DNA from 2 places in the Pseudoalteromonas maricaloris genome. Region 2 is predicted to be linked to the other one. Evidence: predicted binding sites of a transcription regulator. Region 2 holds the regulator's gene; the other holds the start of a gene.
What was found. Region 2 encodes FliA, which starts transcription of late flagellar genes. Its sites were predicted from a motif close to CTAAAGNTNNNNNNNNNNNNGCCGATA; they were not measured.
Positions count from the first base shown of each region.

Region 1: pomA (flagellar motor protein PomA) is a predicted target of FliA. The motif match lies at 4,090-4,116, and genes of this name have one in related genera.

Region 1 covers NZ_CP024625.1:3,063,831-3,072,693, reverse strand. The annotation lists gene CTT31_RS13590 (ligand-binding sensor domain-containing diguanylate cyclase) at 1-663, shown strand, start outside; gene dxs (1-deoxy-D-xylulose-5-phosphate synthase) at 761-2,632, opposite strand; gene ispA ((2E,6E)-farnesyl diphosphate synthase) at 2,799-3,698, opposite strand; gene xseB (exodeoxyribonuclease VII small subunit) at 3,698-3,937, opposite strand; gene pomA (flagellar motor protein PomA) at 4,172-4,939, shown strand; gene CTT31_RS13565 (flagellar motor protein MotB) at 4,942-5,871, shown strand; gene CTT31_RS13560 (hypothetical protein) at 6,041-6,562, shown strand; gene CTT31_RS13555 (aromatic amino acid transport family protein) at 6,623-7,825, opposite strand; gene CTT31_RS13550 (tetratricopeptide repeat protein) at 8,079-8,863, opposite strand, start outside.
Region 2 covers NZ_CP024625.1:1,418,178-1,427,040, reverse strand. The annotation lists gene CTT31_RS06060 (ParA family protein) at 1-431, opposite strand, end outside; gene CTT31_RS06055 (protein-glutamate methylesterase/protein-glutamine glutaminase) at 559-1,704, opposite strand; gene CTT31_RS06050 (chemotaxis protein CheA) at 1,779-4,010, opposite strand; gene CTT31_RS06045 (protein phosphatase CheZ) at 4,024-4,800, opposite strand; gene cheY (chemotaxis response regulator CheY) at 4,820-5,203, opposite strand; gene CTT31_RS06035 (RNA polymerase sigma factor FliA) at 5,246-5,980, opposite strand; gene CTT31_RS06030 (MinD/ParA family protein) at 5,983-6,843, opposite strand; gene flhF (flagellar biosynthesis protein FlhF) at 6,836-8,311, opposite strand; gene flhA (flagellar biosynthesis protein FlhA) at 8,331-8,863, opposite strand, start outside.

The DNA.
Region 1 (8,863 bases), 1.6 Mb from region 2:
GTCAATACTCAGCTTAAACTTGTAAGTCACTCAGATGAATTGACGGGGCTACGTAGTCGTCGCTTCCTCTTTGATCAGTTACCAAAAGATGTCGAGCATTATCAGCGCAATGCACAATCATTACAGGCTCAAAATAAGAGTTTGGTATTGATGATCATGAACATTGATGATTTTAGCAAAATTAATGATTCTTATGGTCCAATTGGCGGTGATAGTTGTTTGCAGCAATTAGCGACGTTACTTAATACACGAACGCAAGGTTCTGATTATGTTGTCCGTTGGAGTGGTGATGAATTCCTATTACTACTACGTGACTTTAGCAGAGACTATATCGAAGAGTATGTCAGTGACTTATGTAAGGCGATTGCTGAAACGGATTACCGCTTACCGAACGGTAAAACGACTAAACTGACGGTGTCGATGGGGTGGTCATATTATCCATTGCCACTACTAGGCGGTAAGGTCATTGGTTGGGAATCATCTGTGAACCTAGCTGATATCGCATTACATCAGGTCAAACAACGTGGCGGTGATGGTGCTGCGACAATCATCTTTGACGATCAATTGGATGCATTCGAATTTGAGCAAAGCGCGAACATAGAGTCTCAGCTACAACTTTTGCAAAGCAATGGACTTGCGGAAGTAAGAGTGTGGATGAGGTAAAGCTCATCCACACTCTTAAACTGTCAACGTATTGCAGGACGAGAGGCAGAGCATAAAAAAGGCTTCCAAATGGAAGCCTTTTTAGAACTGCTCAAAGTCAAGACTGTGGATTTAGCCAAGCCTTAATTTGCTGACTTATTCCTTCGCTGCTTAAACCCAGTTCGGCGTGGATCTCGGATTGCGAACCATGTTTAATAAACTCATCAGGTAGGCCGAGTAGTTTGATTGGCTTTAGATGGCCTTGGGCTAATAAATATTCGCTCACAGCTGAACCTGCACCACCAGCAATCGCGTTGTCTTCAAGTGTTACAAAGCGCTCGTGAGTTACCACTAGCTCTTCGATAAGTGCGGTGTCTAAAGGTTTTACAAAGCGCATATCAACTAGTGTCGCATTTAGCTCTGCGGCAACGGTTTGAGCGTTTTCAAGCAATGTACCAAAGCTTAAAATAGCCAGCTTTTCACCTTCTCTTACTACCTTGCCCTTACCAATTTCCAGTTCGCTCATTTCTGCACTAATCTCTGCGCTTCCCGCACTGCCCCTAGGGTATCTTACCGCAGCTGGCCTATCTAGGCGGTGACCGGTATAGAGCATTTGGCGACACTCATTGAGGTCGCTTGGTGCCATTATCACCATATTAGGAATGCAGCGCAAAAAGCTTAGATCATAAGCCCCTTGGTGTGTTTCACCATCGGCACCAACGACACCTGCGCGGTCAATCGCAAAAAGTACCGGCAGATTTTGTAGTGCAACATCATGAATTAATTGGTCATAAGCACGTTGTAAAAAGCTTGAATAAATAGCAACAATAGGATTCAAGCCCTCACAGGCAAAGCCTGCACCAAGCGTAACAGCATGTTGCTCAGCAATCGCAACGTCAAAATACTGAGCTGGGTACTCTTTAGAGAAACGCACCATGCCAGAGCCTTCACGCATTGCAGGTGTTATAGCCATCAGCTTATTATCTTGTGCTGCCATATCACAGAGCCAGTCACCAAATACTTTTGAAAAGGTCGGTGCACTGGGTTTTGATTTGGGTAAGCTGTGCACGGTTGGATCAAACTTTGGTACGCCATGGTAGCCAATAGGATCCGCCTCTGCAGGCTTATAACCTTTCCCTTTTTGCGTTTTAACATGCAATAACTGTGGCCCCTTAAGGTTACGCATATTGCGCAGCGTATCAACTAGGGTGCCAACATCATGTCCATCGATTGGGCCAATATAGTTAAAGCCAAGCTCTTCAAAGAAAGTACCTGGGATTATCATCCCTTTTAAGTGTTCTTCCATTCTGCCAGCAAGTTCTTTAACTGGCGGTACACCAGCTAAAAGCTTTTTACTGCCTTCACGAATATTAGTATAGAAGCTACCAGAGAGGATCTTAGCGAAATGGTTTGTAAGTGCGCCAACGTTTTCTGAGATAGACATTTCGTTGTCGTTCAAGATCACGAGCATGTCCGGATTAACATCCCCCGCGTGGTTCATGGCTTCAAACGCCATACCAGCAGTCATTGCGCCATCACCAATAATAGCAACAGTTTTACGGCCCATTGCTTCTCTTTCAGCGGCAATAGCCATTGCAAGCGCTGCAGAAATCGAGGTGCTTGAGTGACCAACACTAAAGGTATCGTATTCACTTTCCTCTCGATATGGGAAAGGGTGAAGCCCATCTTTCTGGCGAATAGTATGCATCTGGTCACGGCGGCCAGTTAGGATCTTATGGGGATAAGCTTGATGACCTACGTCCCACACCAATCTATCCTGTGGCGTGTTGTAGACGTAATGCAATGCAACGGTCAACTCGACCGTGCCAAGACCTGAAGCTAAGTGACCGCTGCTTTGAGAGACTGAGTTTAGCAAATACTCTCGTAATTCATCACTTAACACAGATAACTTATGCTGGGGTAATTGACGAAGTTGACTTGGGTCGTCAATTAACGCGAGTAAAGGATACTTGCTACTATCAAGTTTCATGGTATTTATCAGAGTCCTAGTGAGTCTTTGCTGAGTATTTACCCGCGCAGCTCACTTCATAATTATTAAAATTCGTCACCAACTGGTCATAATATTATGTTAGCCAGTATTTACAAAGTACTTGTGAATATTTTCTTAGCTTGGCGTAGTTATTTTATACGTCAGCTTAATATTCTCGATCTATGATGTATTTTGCTAAATCTGCAAGTATTTCTGTGTCACCATCTATTTTCGTAAGCGCATCTAGTGCTTCATCTATCAACTGTTCAGCTTTTTCTTTTGCTTGCTCTAAGCCTAACAGTGCAGGGTAGGTAGACTTATTATGTTCTATGTCAGAGCCTTGTGGCTTACCAAGCACTGCCGTGTCACCTTCTACATCAAGAATGTCATCTCTGACTTGGAATGCAAGGCCTATTGCACGACCATAAGTGCGTATTGCATTACATGCTTGCTCGGTAACTAGCTCTGGGTTGCCGCATAAGATCCCAAGCTCTACAGCACAGCTTAGCAGTGCACCTGTTTTTAGCTTATGAATACGTTCTAGTTCGTCTATGGAAATTGAACGATTAGTAGCAGCTATATCAAGTGCTTGGCCACCAACCATGCCTTGTAGACCCGATGCTTTAGCTAGCGCGGAAATCATTTTTATTTGCGCATGGTGGCTTACTGCGAATTGATGCTCACTTAACAGCTCAAACGCCAGAGTTTGTAAGGCATCGCCAGCTAAGATAGCTGCCGCTTCATCGAATTGAATATGGCAGGTTGGACGGCCGCGCCTAAGTTCATCATCATCCATCGCGGGTAAATCATCGTGCACCAACGAATAGCTATGAACACACTCTATTGCTGCAGCGGCCTTGTCTAAGTCTTCTGGAGCCGCACCAAACAATTCACCAGTGCAGTACACCAAAAACGGTCGCAAGCGTTTACCACCATTTTCTATACTGTAGCGCGTTGCGGCTTTGATATTTTCTTCAGTATCAAGCACATTATCAAAATAGTGTAAAACGGTGGTTTCTACACGAGTCTTAGCAGACAGGAGTTTTTCTTGTAATTTTGCTGACATTAGGCTTCGTTTTCAAATGGCTGTAATTGCGCGTGCTCATCTTCGCCCATTAAAATAGCGACCTGCTGCTCAGCTTGCTGAAGTTTTTGGTTTGAAGCTTTTGCGAGCTTTATCCCACGCTCAAATTGTTTAAGTGCTTGATCCAGAGGTAAGCTACCATTTTCCATGTCTGCAACGATTTGTTCTAATTCTTGCATGGCCTCTTCAAAGCTCAAGTTATCAGGTTTTTTTACCGCCATATGTCACACTGACCCGTAAAGTAAAAGTGTGGCAATTTTAGGGGGATTGCGCGCCAAGGTCAAAAAAACCAGAGACTTTTTGATCTGACGGAGTATCGGCATTACAAGATCTGCTATAAACTCGCATTTTAAACACTTTTTAATATAATAGTGTTAAGTTGTAGAGAAACTTGCCGATAACTCAAACAATAATAACTGCGTGATTTATCACAAATAACTTCCCTCGGAGGACATGTGGATTTAGCAACGGTAATAGGGATCCTGGGTGCCATAGGTTTGATTGTAATGTCGATGGTACTAAGTAGTGATGGCCAGATCGCTATGTTCTATAACACGCCTTCCGTCGTTATCGTATTTGGTGGTTCAATTTTTATCGTATTGTCTAACTTTACGCTTGGACAATTTTTCGGCATTGGTAAAGTGGCCGGCAAGGCCTTCATGTTTAAGATTGAAACCCCTGAAGAGCTGATTGAAAAAGCCGTTGAGCTTGCTGATTCTGCGCGTAAAGGTGGTTTCTTAGCGTTAGAAGAAGCCGAAATTCCCAACCAGTTTATGCGTAAAGGCGTTGATATGTTAGTCGACGGCCATGACGCTGATGTTGTACGTGCCACACTGCAAAAAGACATTTCCCTAACGTCTTCAAGACATGAACTAGGCGCGGGTTTATTTAAATCCCTCGCGGATATTGCGCCTGCGATGGGGATGATCGGAACGCTCATCGGCTTGGTAGCTATGTTGTCTAACATGGACGACCCAAAAGCAATCGGGCCAGCCATGGCTGTTGCACTTTTAACAACTTTGTATGGTGCGTTTTTAGCTAACGTGGTTGCGATCCCTATTCAGGTTAAGCTTGAGCTTCGTAAAGATGAAGAAGAGCGAAATCAGCGGCTCATCTTAGATGCTGTCTTAGGCATTCAGGATGGCCAAAACCCGAAAGTTATTGAAGGCATTTTGAAAAATTATTTGCCTGAATCTAAACGTGGCGCTGAGGCTGAGGAATAACCATGTCAGATGAGAAAGAATGTAAATGTCCTCCTCCAGGTCTTCCCGCCTGGATGGGGACATTTGCTGATCTGATGTCATTACTGATGTGCTTCTTTGTACTGCTACTGGCATTTTCTGAAATGGACGTGCTGAAGTTTAAGCAAATTGCCGGGTCGATGAAATTTGCTTTTGGTGTGCAAAACAAAATTGAAGTAAAGGATATCCCAAAAGGTACCAGTGTTATCGCGATGGAATTTACTCCTGGTAAGCCAGAGCCAACACCAATTGAAACTATCCAACAGCAAACCGTAGAAATGACGCAACAGATGCTTGAGTTTCAGGCTGGTGATGAATCGTCTGCGGGTGGTCGGCAAGAGCAGCGGGGCAATAAGCGTGGTGGTGAGTCAGCCAGTACAGCTCAAGAAATGGCGTCAACGCAAGCAATCGCATCCGCAGATCAAGAACAAGTTAATGAGCTTGTTAAAAAGATTGCGCAGCAGCTAGAAAAGCAAATAATGGATGGTGCGATTGAGCTTGAGTCTCTAGGGCAGCAAATCATTATTCGTATCCAAGAGAATGGTTCTTTCCCAGCAGGTAGTGCGTTTTTACAACCTAAATTTGAACCAGTGATTGCCGAAATTGCAGAACTACTCAAAGATGTACCCGGTGAAATTACTGTCTCGGGTCACACAGACGATTTTAGAGTCACTAACGAACTTTACTCCAATAACTGGGATTTATCGGCGACGAGAGCGGTCGCTGTTGCGACTGTGATGGAGCGCGTTCGTGGTTTTGATAAGAACAGAATGGTTGTGGTTGGTCACGCAGACACCAGACCGCTTGTTCCCAATGACAGTGATGCTGATAGACGCCGCAATCGGCGAGTCGAAATCTCTATTTTACAGGGTAAACCTAAAGAGTCTGACCCTATTGAAGTGAGGCAAAATTAATTACAGTTTATTGCTAAATTACAGGGAATTCGCTAAAGTTCTAGCTGCTCTACAAACTCTCGATAAGGATAAAATGATGGACGTTAAAAACTATAGACTACCAGGTGATAATGGTGCAGGCGGCGACGAGGAAAGTGAAAAAAAGCCAAGTTTGGGTCGTTAACGGTCCATGTGGTTAGCTTGGGAGCCTGTTAGGCTCTTCTTTTTAGATTACAGTATCTGGGTCTCATTCGTAGCTGTTTTTTTGTGCCTGTTGGTACGAGATGTAAAGGCGCTTCGATACGCCAGCCTTATTGCTATTTTTTACGTTTTGGGGGCGTTTAACGCTGATTACATTAGGGCGGCTGATCCGGATAGAGTCTACCGGTATATTTATTGGGCCATTTCAGACATTGTCTTCATGGCAATTATTGCTTACTGGGCTGTTAAAGATAAGATGTATCTATGGCAAAGTATTCTTGCCCAAATAATCATTATTCCAGCTCCGCTATTACAGTTTTTTAGACTTGTCGACAGACACTTTATGGATCTGTCCTATTCAACTTACCTGTACCCTACAATTATTCCTATGGTTAATGTGGCTACTCTGTGTTTAGCATTTGTGCCAGTCTTTACCTTTTGGAAGCTAATGCAAGATAGAAAAGAAGCGAGACTGGCTAGGGAAAATAGATTAGCAGAAACTACGAGTTAACCTAAACCTTGGATAATTAATGCCTTATCCAAGGTTCGGGTTAATTTGCAGTTGCTTTGCTTACCCTAAACTAGGAATAAGGCCAGCCATTTGCATTAGCTGAGAGGTGATGATCATCACACCAAAAATGGCGGCAAGTCCTAGTCCAAGCGCACCACCTTTAACCTGATATCCATCATTACCTCTAACTTTTCTCTGCTTCCATACCATAGCAACTGGTAGAAATACTGCTAACACCACGAGCGCAATCGCTGCATATCCCAGTGCCATAATAAAGCCCTTTGGATAAAAGAGGGCAAAGCCAAGCGGTGGTAAAAAGGTAATGAATGCCGTTTTTACACGGTCTTTCTTAGTATCTTGCTTTTTAAAGGCATCTGCAAAAAAGTCGAATAAGCCGAGACTAACACCTAAGAATGAAGTCGCGAGAGCAAGATCTGCAAAAACCGTCACAAATAATTGTACGTTGTCGTTGTGTGCGATAGACGAAATACTGGTGACAAAACCCGGCAGTCCCTCACTTGCCATTAAGCTCTCTTGACCCATAACACCTTGGCTTAGTAGTTGCCAAAATACATAGATGATAAGCGGGAGGGAAGCACCAAACATCATTACTTTACGTAATTGGCGGATATCTACGCCCACGTACTTAACGATTGATGGGATTGAGCCATGAAACCCAAATGAAGTGAAAATTACAGGAATTGCCGCAATAACAAGTCCTTGCTCCACTGGCATATCGATAAGATGTTGGCCATGAACATAGGGAGTCAGGATAAAAAACAAACTCGCGAGCACGATAACTTTAATGGTAAATAGTAACTGGTTAAGCTTATCGACGGTACTTGTGCCTAATGTCACTATGGTTGCTATGATAACAGCAAGCAATACTGAACCGAGTTGGGGAGTGATCCCATCACCTAGTACACTAACCAGTTTGCTTTGAAGTTGTGCACCACCTCCTGCGATATAAGCTGCGCACAGTGCATAGAATAAAAATACCATAGAAAAGTTAGCGACATATTGGCCCGTTTTACCGAGCAAGTTTTTCGCCAGTGTATTTAGCGTTGCGTCTTGATCTGCGTATTGATGTACTTCCAACATAAGCAAAGCGGTATAGGTCATTAACAACCATGTGATTGCTAATAATGCGATAGCGGTAGAAAAGCCGAGTCCTGCTGATGCAATAGGGAGGGCGAGCATACCCGCGCCAATTGTAGTACCTGCTACAATCAGCATGCTGCCCAAAGTTTTATTCTTAAGCACGTTTTGCCCCTGATTATTATTATCTGGTGAGGCAAGATATAACGAATAGCGAGGAAATGAAACCGTTTTGCTGCTAATACCAATTCGCGTATAAAATTTATGCGTTAAAAACAAATAAGCCACATATCAATATGCGGCTTATTCTACTCACTGGTATTTTCATCCAGTGAGTTTGTGCTTGTACCTTTAACTTTTATATAAAGTCTTCATCTCTCATGAAAATGCACCGTATCAAGCTAACTTACCTAAGAGTCTATTGCGCTCGTACTAAATTGTCAAACCAATCTTGACCTCTCGAACTGAGCGACTTTAGCACAATAAGGTCACTTTCACCGTCGGGCAGCTTCAATCTTAAATGCTCATCAAGCGCAATTGCACGTTCCAAATGGCTGCGGATTTCACCCAGCGTCCGGACCATACAATCTAGCTCCTCAGGTAAGCCTTCGCTAAAATCTATACGAGTCTGGTAACAGGCTATATTCCAATGCATACGAGCTCTGACGGACTCACTCATATCTGAGATGGAAAGTGCGCTTTCTAGCAGCTTGATGGCTTCTGCGAGCTTACCATCTCGGCTGAGTGCTCTGGCTTTTATGCCAATTGCTCTTGCATGGTTTGGATGAATGTTGGTAAGAATGTCATCACAAACCTTAATTGCTTCATCGTATTGTGTGTTTGCAATCAATTCCCTAGCGCGTTGGAGTGCGATTTCTACGGTATTCTTACGTGCTATTTCATACTCTTCTTTAACCTTTTGTTGGATGTCATTGAATTCATCTTCGCCAACGTAGCGCTTGTAGGCGCTAGAAACGAGTCCTACACCACCAAAACCGCTTAAAATAGAGAATGAAAAGATTTTAATCCAAGTCCAAAATGCTTTATCAGAACCGGTAATTGAGTCGTTTTCCCGCTTCAAATTGTGCTCAACGACCACTTTGATGATACGGTTGATCTCAACGGCATTATCGTTATGCGCAGATGAAAACATCGCCACGGGAATGAGTATCTCGTCATTGTTTTGATGGTGGGAGTCGTGCT
Region 2 (8,863 bases):
GCTGCTAATGCGTTAACCATCAGTACCCCAAGCACTGGTGGACAGTCTAAAATAGCATAGTCATATTGATCCGCTATTTTTTCGAGCGATTTCTTTAAGATAAGCCCCATGCCCGTTTTATTACCCATACTACGATCAAGCGTAGCAATGGCCATAGTGGCAGGCAAAATATCAAGATTCTCTATGGTTGATGGACAAAGAGACTGTAAAATTTCTTCACTCGTCATGCTGCTGCCGCGTGCAAAAATATCATACACACTGACTTCTAACTCTTCAGAATCAATACCAAAGTAATATGTCAGTGAAGCATGTGGATCAGTATCAATAAGCAAAACTCGGTGACCCTGCTCAGCAAGAATGCCTCCTAAGCTCACCGTCGTCGTGGTTTTACCCACGCCACCTTTTTGATTTGCTACTGTCCAAATTTTCACTCTATATTCCTTCGCTTATCACTATTGATTTCATTCAATAGATACTATACCAACTCAATGTTATTCATTCTTTTTAGACGTTTGATATTTACAAGCTTCAAGCAAAGCAACCAAGTGATGACTTAGTCTATTGGTTACCCGCTTCTTTATTAATTCTCGCAGCAAAGTCTTGTAGGGCGATACTATCCGACGAAAGTCCAGCGCCAGCGACAGCTTGAGGCATACCATAAACAACACAAGTCGCTTCATCTTGCGCCCAAATAGTGGCCCCTACCTGTTTTAGCATACGAGCACCATCTCGGCCATCTGCGCCCATTCCCGTTAAGACAATCGCTAACGTGTCGCCACCATAAGCTTTTGCAACACTTGCAAATGTCACATCAACGCTGGGCTTATAGGTGATCCTTGGACTATCATCTTCGAACACTTTTAGTGTCTTACTACCACCGCGATTTTCAACCAGCATTTGCTTACCGCCAGGGGCTAAATAGGCCACCCCAGGCATTAATCTATCACCTTGCTCGGCTTCCTTAACCTTAATCTGGCATAAACTATTCAATCTTGCTGCAAACGCAGGTGTAAATGCGGCCGGCATATGCTGGATAAGTAAAATTGGATGAGGAAAGTTTGCAGGCAACTGAGTTAGTATTGTTTGCAGTGCAACGGGTCCACCTGTTGATGTACCAATTGCAACCAGTCCATATTTCTTACCCGATGCTCTAGCACCCGCAGCACTGGACGTACCACCAGATACAGGCCTCTGAAAACTTCTATCCGGTTGAGGGATCGTTGCTCGTCCTGTATCAGCGCGAGTTGCTCTAGACTCGACGCGCTTTGGCGGAGTCGCAATAGTAGGGCGAGTAAAACGGCTAACGCGACGGCGGCCAATTTCCTTTACCTTATTTTGTAACGACTTAATTGCTTCTTCGCTATTACGAGCGATGTCTTCAAACTTTTTAGGTAAAAAATCTACAGCGCCTGCATCCAGTGCATCTAACGTAGCACTAGCGCCTTCACGAGTTAACGAAGAAAACATTAAGATTGGGGTCGGAGTGGCCTGCATGATCTGCTTCACCGCACTGATCCCATCAAGCACAGGCATTTCCACGTCCATCGTAATTACGTCTGGACGCAATGAAGCGGCCTTTTCAACCGCCTCCTTGCCATTAACTGCGAAATCTATAACTTTGATTTCACTGTCTTTTTCTAAAATTTCACTGACTCGACGACGAAAAAAACTAGAATCGTCTACGACTAACACTTTAACTGCCATTGGCAACGCTCTTTAATTTGCTCTACAGCAGAGCAGCAAATGCCGCTCTAGAATTCGAACTACGCCTAATAAAATTAGGCGTAGTGTTTTAATAAGTTGGGGACATCAAGGATTAGCGCTATACCACCATCAGATGTGATGGTAGCACCGGCCATACCTGGTGTACCTTGTAATAACGCATCTAGTGGTTTGATTACGACTTCCTCTTGGCCTATCAGAGAATCAACCACAAAACCGACTTGTTTAGTGCCAATTTGCGCAATGACAACATGGCCTTCAGCCTTTCTCATGCCCCTGTTCGCACCTTTTACCAACCAATGTTCAAGATAAAATAACGGAATTGCTTTTTCTCTCACTATGATAGTCAACTGACCATCAACCACATTCGTTTTTGTCAAATCTAAATGGAAGATCTCGTTCACGCCGGCAAGTGGTAACGCAAACGTTTGCTCTCCGACTACTACCATCAAGGTAGGTAAAATAGCCAGTGTAAGCGGTACCTTAATCTCTAATACGGTACCAACACCCAATTCTGATTGGATATTTACCGAGCCATTTAATTGAGTGATCTTCGTTTTAACAACGTCCATCCCAACACCACGACCAGAAATGTCCGAAATTTGCTCTTTTGTTGAGAACCCTGGTGCGAAGATCAAATTATAGGCTTCAGTATCGGACAGTCGGCTTGCTTGATCGGAGTCAATAACGCCTTTATTTATAGCAATCTTTTTGAGCTTTTCAGGGTCCATACCGGCACCATCATCTCGAATCGTGAGAAGAATGTGATCTCCCTCTTGAGATGCTGACAATGTGACTGTACCCATTCTTGGTTTGCCCGACGCTTCGCGTACGTCAGGCATTTCAATGCCATGATCTACTGAGTTTCTCACTAAGTGGACCAATGGATCTGCAAGCGCTTCAACCAAATTTTTATCTAAATCCGTCTCTTCGCCCTGTAAAACTAGGTTGATTTCTTTTTTCAAGCTGCGAGCAAGGTCTCTCACTACTCGAGGAAAGCGACCAAATACCTTTTTGATTGGCTGCATCCGCGTTTTCATCACGGCGCCCTGCAAATCAGCAGTGACTACATCAAGGTTCGAAATAGCTTTACCCATGCTTTCGCTGTTGGTGTTATTCGCTAAGCTAACCAAACGGTTACGAACCAATACTAATTCGCCAACCATATTCATGATTTCATCAAGACGTTTAGTATCAACTCGGACCGTGGTCTCAGCTTGTGCCGCAGGTTTCTTCGCAGCGGCTGGTGTGGAAGCTTTTGCAGCCTCGGGCTCTTTTTGCGGTGCTGGTGCTGGAGTCGCAGGCTTAGCTTCAACTTTGGGCGCAGGCTTTGGTGCAGGTTTCGGCGCTGGCGCGGCTTTAACAGGCTCTGGTTGCGCAGGTTTAGTCTCTGAAACCTCTACTGGCGATTCATCGACCGCTTTAGGTGCACTGCCTTTACCATGAAGCTCGTCCAACAAAGCTTCAAACTCATCGTCGGTAATTTCTTCGTCGCCAGTAGACCCACTTGGGGCTGCTGGTGAGGTTGATTTAGCCTTAGGTTCACTCGCTTCTGAGGCAACAGCATCTTCTGCATTTGGTGCTCCACCGAATTTACCAACACCATGAAGTTCATCTAAGAGGTTATCGAATTCGTCATCGGTGATATCACCATCATCTGAGGTTGATACAGCTTCAGGTTTAGTTGCCGGAGCAACAGCAGGCGCATTACCCGAACCGTGTAATTCATCTAAAAGATTTTCAAATTCTTCTTCTGTTATCTCATCGATGCTGGAGCCGCTATCATCGCCTGAACCAACATCGGCGTCGAATAAAATATCATCAGCACTTAAATCTGGCACCACAGGTTCTGGCTCAGAAGTAGGTTCGTCAATCACTTCACTGACTTCGTCTTCAGATGCAGGCTGGCTAAGTTTGTGGAGTGTTTCAAGCAACACAGGGTCGGCCGCTTCTGGTTCCTCACGGTTTTGAATACAAGCGAACATTTCGTTGATCGTATCCAAAGATTGCAAAATAACATCCATCAGTTCGGAAGTTACTTTTCGTTGCCCTTGTCGTAGTACATCAAACACGTTCTCCGCACCGTGACAGGCATCGACCAGTTCGGTCATACCTAGGAAGCCAGCCCCACCTTTTACGGTATGGAAGCCACGGAAAATCGCATTGAGAAGTTCTTTATCTTCAGGATTATTTTCTAGTTCAACAAGCTGTTCAGATAACAGTTCTAATATTTCGCCTGCTTCAACAAGAAAGTCCTGCAAGATATCTTCATCGACTTCAAAGCTCATACACACTCTCCAACTAGAAGCCTAAACTAGATAGCAAGTCATCGACTTCGTCTTGACCAGAAACCACGTCATCTCGCGATTCAGCGTCAATAATTGGACCTTCAGGTCCAGACAATTCATCACTGATAGTCTCGGTTGTTTTTATTTCGTTTTCATTCGCTTTCACAGCAGTTGAAGGTGCTTCATCTGAAGTACCAAAAACAGTCAAGAGGTGAATGAGACTATCTTCTACTTCTCTCACAAGCTCAATGACGCGCCGAATAACCTGCCCAGTCAAATCCTGATAGTCCTGAGCCATCAGCACATTAGTCATTAAACCTTGTAATTCGTCTGTACGTGTCTTTGAAGTCTGCATAAAGCTGTCGAGATCATGACACAGAGATTTAAACTCACCGAGTTGAATGTCTCTGCTCATCAATCGATCCCAAGTGGGCTTTATTTGCGCTAACTCATCCGCTAGGTTCTGCGCAAGAGGTAAGCTTTCTTCGACCGCGTCCATCGTTTTGTTCGCAGCGCTCTCTGTCATTTCCATAACATAATTAAGACGCTGCTTGGCGTCAGGAATAGCCTCTGTCGTGAGATCTGCGAGGCGAGTATCCAGCTCAAAGTTCTTCAAGGACTCGTGTAATTGGCGAGTCAGCTTTCCGACTTCTGCAAATAACTCCGATTGCTCTTTGTTAGCAGCTTCTAAAATCAGCTGGTCAGCTTTTTCTTGTTCACCTTGTTCTAGAAGCTCAACAAGTTGCTTAGCTTGTTCAAGTGTAATTTGAGGCGCAGCATTTACAGACATAGGCCATATCCCCTTGCTGTTAGCCTAGTCGCTCAAATACTTTTTCAAGCTTAGTTTTGAGCGTACCTGCAGTAAACGGTTTAACAATATATCCGTTCACCCCAGCTTGCGCTGCTGCAACAATTTGTTCTTTTTTCGCTTCTGCGGTAACCATCAACACTGGAATGTGCTTAAGCTTTTCATCTGCGCGTATTGCACGAAGCAAATCAATACCTTGCATGCCCGGCATATTCCAATCAGTTACTACAAAGTCAAACTCCTGATTTTGTAGCATCGGAAGTGCTGTACTACCATCATCAGCTTCTTGAACATTGGTAAAGCCTAAATCTCTTAATAGGTTTTTGATTATTCTTCTCATAGTAGAGAAATCATCAACCACGAGAATCTTCATGTTCTTATCCAAAACTTCCTCCAGTGAGGTTCGAACCCAACTATTTTATGTACTCTAATTTATCCAGTCATTGATTTTAGCTTTAAGCTTTATCATTGCCTGACCGTGAATTTGGCTTACTCGAGATTCACTGACATCAAGGATGGCACCAATCTCTTTTAAATTCATTTCGTCGTTATAGTAAAGTGATAAAACCAGAGCATCCCTTTCGGGTAACGCTTTGATAGCATTTACTAAAGACTCGTTAAAACGTTCATTTTTAACGTTATTAAACGGTTTGTCTAGCGCAAAATCGCTGTTTGCTGGGGTTATCACGTCTTCATCAACCCCAAGATCCTCAATACCGATGACTTTACTTGCATTTACATCATGTAAAATATGATGGTACTCATCTAGAGATATATCAAGTTTTTCAGCGATTTCAGTGTCTTTTGGTTCTCGACCAAGGAGAGATTCTAACTCGGAGATAGCTTCTGCAACCATTCTGCTATTTTTGTGAACAGAACGAGGCGCCCAATCACCACGACGGATTTCATCCAGCATTGCGCCTCGAATACGGATCCCGGCAAAGGTCTCGAAACTAGCGCCTTTAGTTGCATCGAAATTTTTAGATGCTTCAATCAATCCAATCATACCTGACTGGATCAGATCGTCGAGTTGCACACTTGCCGGAAGTCGAGCAATCAGGTGGCACGCCACTTTTTTGACAAGTGGAGCATGCCGTTCAACCACCTTATGAATGTGGTCTGAAGTTTGATATCCCGCAGCTCTATTGACCGGAGAAGCCATAATCACCCGTTTACAAGTTGTTCAATGAAAAATTCTAGATGACCGGAAGGTTGATGCGGAATTGGCCATTTAACTGCCTTAGCAGCAAGTCCCTTAATCGCAATCGCCGCAGGGGAACTCGGAAATAAATCCACGATAGCTCTTTGTCTGCGAGAAGATTTACGCATGTTTTCGTCAAACGGTACGGTGGCCACTAATTCCAGTGCTACATCAAGAAAACGGTCTGTAACTTTTGAAAGTTTAGCAAATAATTCTTGCCCTTCACGCATACTGCGGACCATGTTGGCAACAATTTTAAAACGATAGACACCATGCTCTCTGCTCAAAACTTTGATCAACGCGTAAGCATCTGTAATGGAAGTCGGTTCATCACACACCACAACCATCACATCTTGTGCAGCTCGAGAGAAGCTCAGAACCATATCTGAGATACCGGCTGCGGTATCAACAATTAAGACATCAAATTGCGTGTTAAGCTCGCTAAATGCACGAATAAGTCCTGCATGCTCTGCGGGAGTCAGCTCTACCATACTTTGAGAGCCTGAGGTCGCCGGTACAATTTTAATTCCAGCGGGACCTTCTACGAGAATCTCATCTAGTTCACATTCACCCGACAACACGTGCGACAGATTTTTTTCTACCCTTAGACCTAACATCACATCACAGTTTGCCAAGCCCAAGTCCGCATCTAAAACGAGAACTCGCTGTCCTTGTTGGCCCATAGCGATGGCAGTATTGAGCGAGACGTTGGTTTTACCCACCCCACCTTTTCCACCGGTCACGGCTATTACTTTTACACCCTGGTTGCTATTTTGACTCATTCTACGCAGGCCACTTGCTTGATCTAAAACTGTGTTAATCATACATTCCTACTGACTCTGACGCTACAGGTACACGTCGAGAGTGCTGTGCTTTTATTCTTTTTAAATACAATTGCTCAGCCTTTTTTACTAGCTTTTGAGCATTTGCTACGCGAATGTCTTCTGGCACTCGCTGACCGTTGGTAAGATACCCTATTGGCAAACGATTTTGAATCGCTATGCTAATTATCTCACCTAAACTTAGACTTTCATCAAGTTTTGTGAAAATACAGCCACTTAAATTTACTTTTTTGAAGTGTCTTACTGTTTCTTGTAACACATTCATTTGTGCTGTCGCACTTAATACTAAATAGCTGCGAATATCTACTCTCGCGCTACGCATAAGTGTATTTAACTGTTCAGTTAAGCGCAAATCTCTTTGACTCATTCCCGCCGTATCTATTAATACTAGACGCTTATTGCGTAAATGATAAAGCACTTCTGCAAGTTCATTTGCATCTTTAACTTGCTTAACCGGACAACCAATGATTCTACCATAGGTAGCTAACTGCTCGTAAGCGCCAATTCTGTAGGTATCAGTCGTTATTAACGCCACTTTATCTGCACCGTATTTTTGTGCACCTAATGCCGCTAATTTTGCAACCGTTGTGGTTTTACCAACACCAGTTGGACCCACCATCGCAAATACGCCACCTTGACGAAGAATATCATTGTTAGTGGTGTGCATTTGGTTGATCACCATGTTTAACAATGCATTCCAGGCTTCTTTACGAGAAACATCATCAGGGATAAAGCATGCCATTTGCTCAGCAACGTCTTTGTCTATGCCCATTCCTTCCAGACGATCTACAAGACACGCACGGGTTGGATCGCGACGAGCCATTTCTTGTTTCATTAGACCAGATACTTGATGTTCAAGTAATTGACGAATAGCGTTCATTTCTTCGCGCATTGCACTCATTTCGTCAGGCTTGGCATTTAACTCAGGTAAATCATCACCAAAACCGTTGTCTAATTCATCCGACTCGCCCCACTGCTGTGGCTGCTCAAATGCATCATCATCAAAGTCAAAAGATTGGCGACGAGCTTGCTGTGGCTTCGCTTGGTGCGTCGGCGCAGCAGTTTGTGTTTTACGTTGGCTGCTTAACATTTGCTCTGTATCTATCCCCGACTGGGAGAACATAGAAGCAAGTTCTGGTGAGCGAGGGCGCGGCGCTTGACGCTCAAGCAATGCTTCTAAGCTATCAGCAACTTGCGCTTGCTTTGCTGGCTGTACTTGGCGAGGCTCAGGACGGACAAAGCGAGTCTGTGCTTCTCTTGGGGCTGCTGCATGGGTCGCTGGTGCTTGCTTAGCAGGTGCAGCAGTACGGTCATTATCAATTGCTGCGACGATTTCAACACCATCCGCTAACTTTTTGTTAGACATAATGACAGCATCAGCACCAAGCTCTTCTTTTACTTCATTTAAAGCCGTACGCATATCTTTTGCGAAGAAACGTTTAATTTTCATGTTACAGCCCCTTTATCCTCTATTGTCCAACCGAGCTCACTATCTTAATTTGTCTTTCTTCCGGCACTTCTTGATATGACATCACTCTAAGACCTGGAATTGTATGTTTAACAAATCGAGATAGCACACTTCTTAACATACCTGAGGTTAATAAGATGGACGGTTCCCCTAGCATTTCTTGGTTGTGATGTGCTTCTCTTAATGATTCTTGAAGCCTCTCAGCCAAGCCAGGTTCAATACCTGCCCCCTCATCACCTGCGTTCTGAAGTGACTGATGCAACATCTGTTCCAACTCAGGCGCCAATGTTATGACAGGAATTTCTTCTTCGCTTCCAACGGCATCTTGAACAATCAATCTGCGTAATGAAATTCTTACCGCAGCCGTTAATACATCAGGGTCTTGGCTACGTGGTCCGTACTCAACTAAGGTTTGTACAATCGAGCGCATATCTCGAATTGCAACGCCCTCATTAAGCAGATTTTGTAGCACTTTTACCACGGTAGTGAGCGGTAAAATATCAGGTACTAAGCCTTCTACTAATCTAGGGTGAC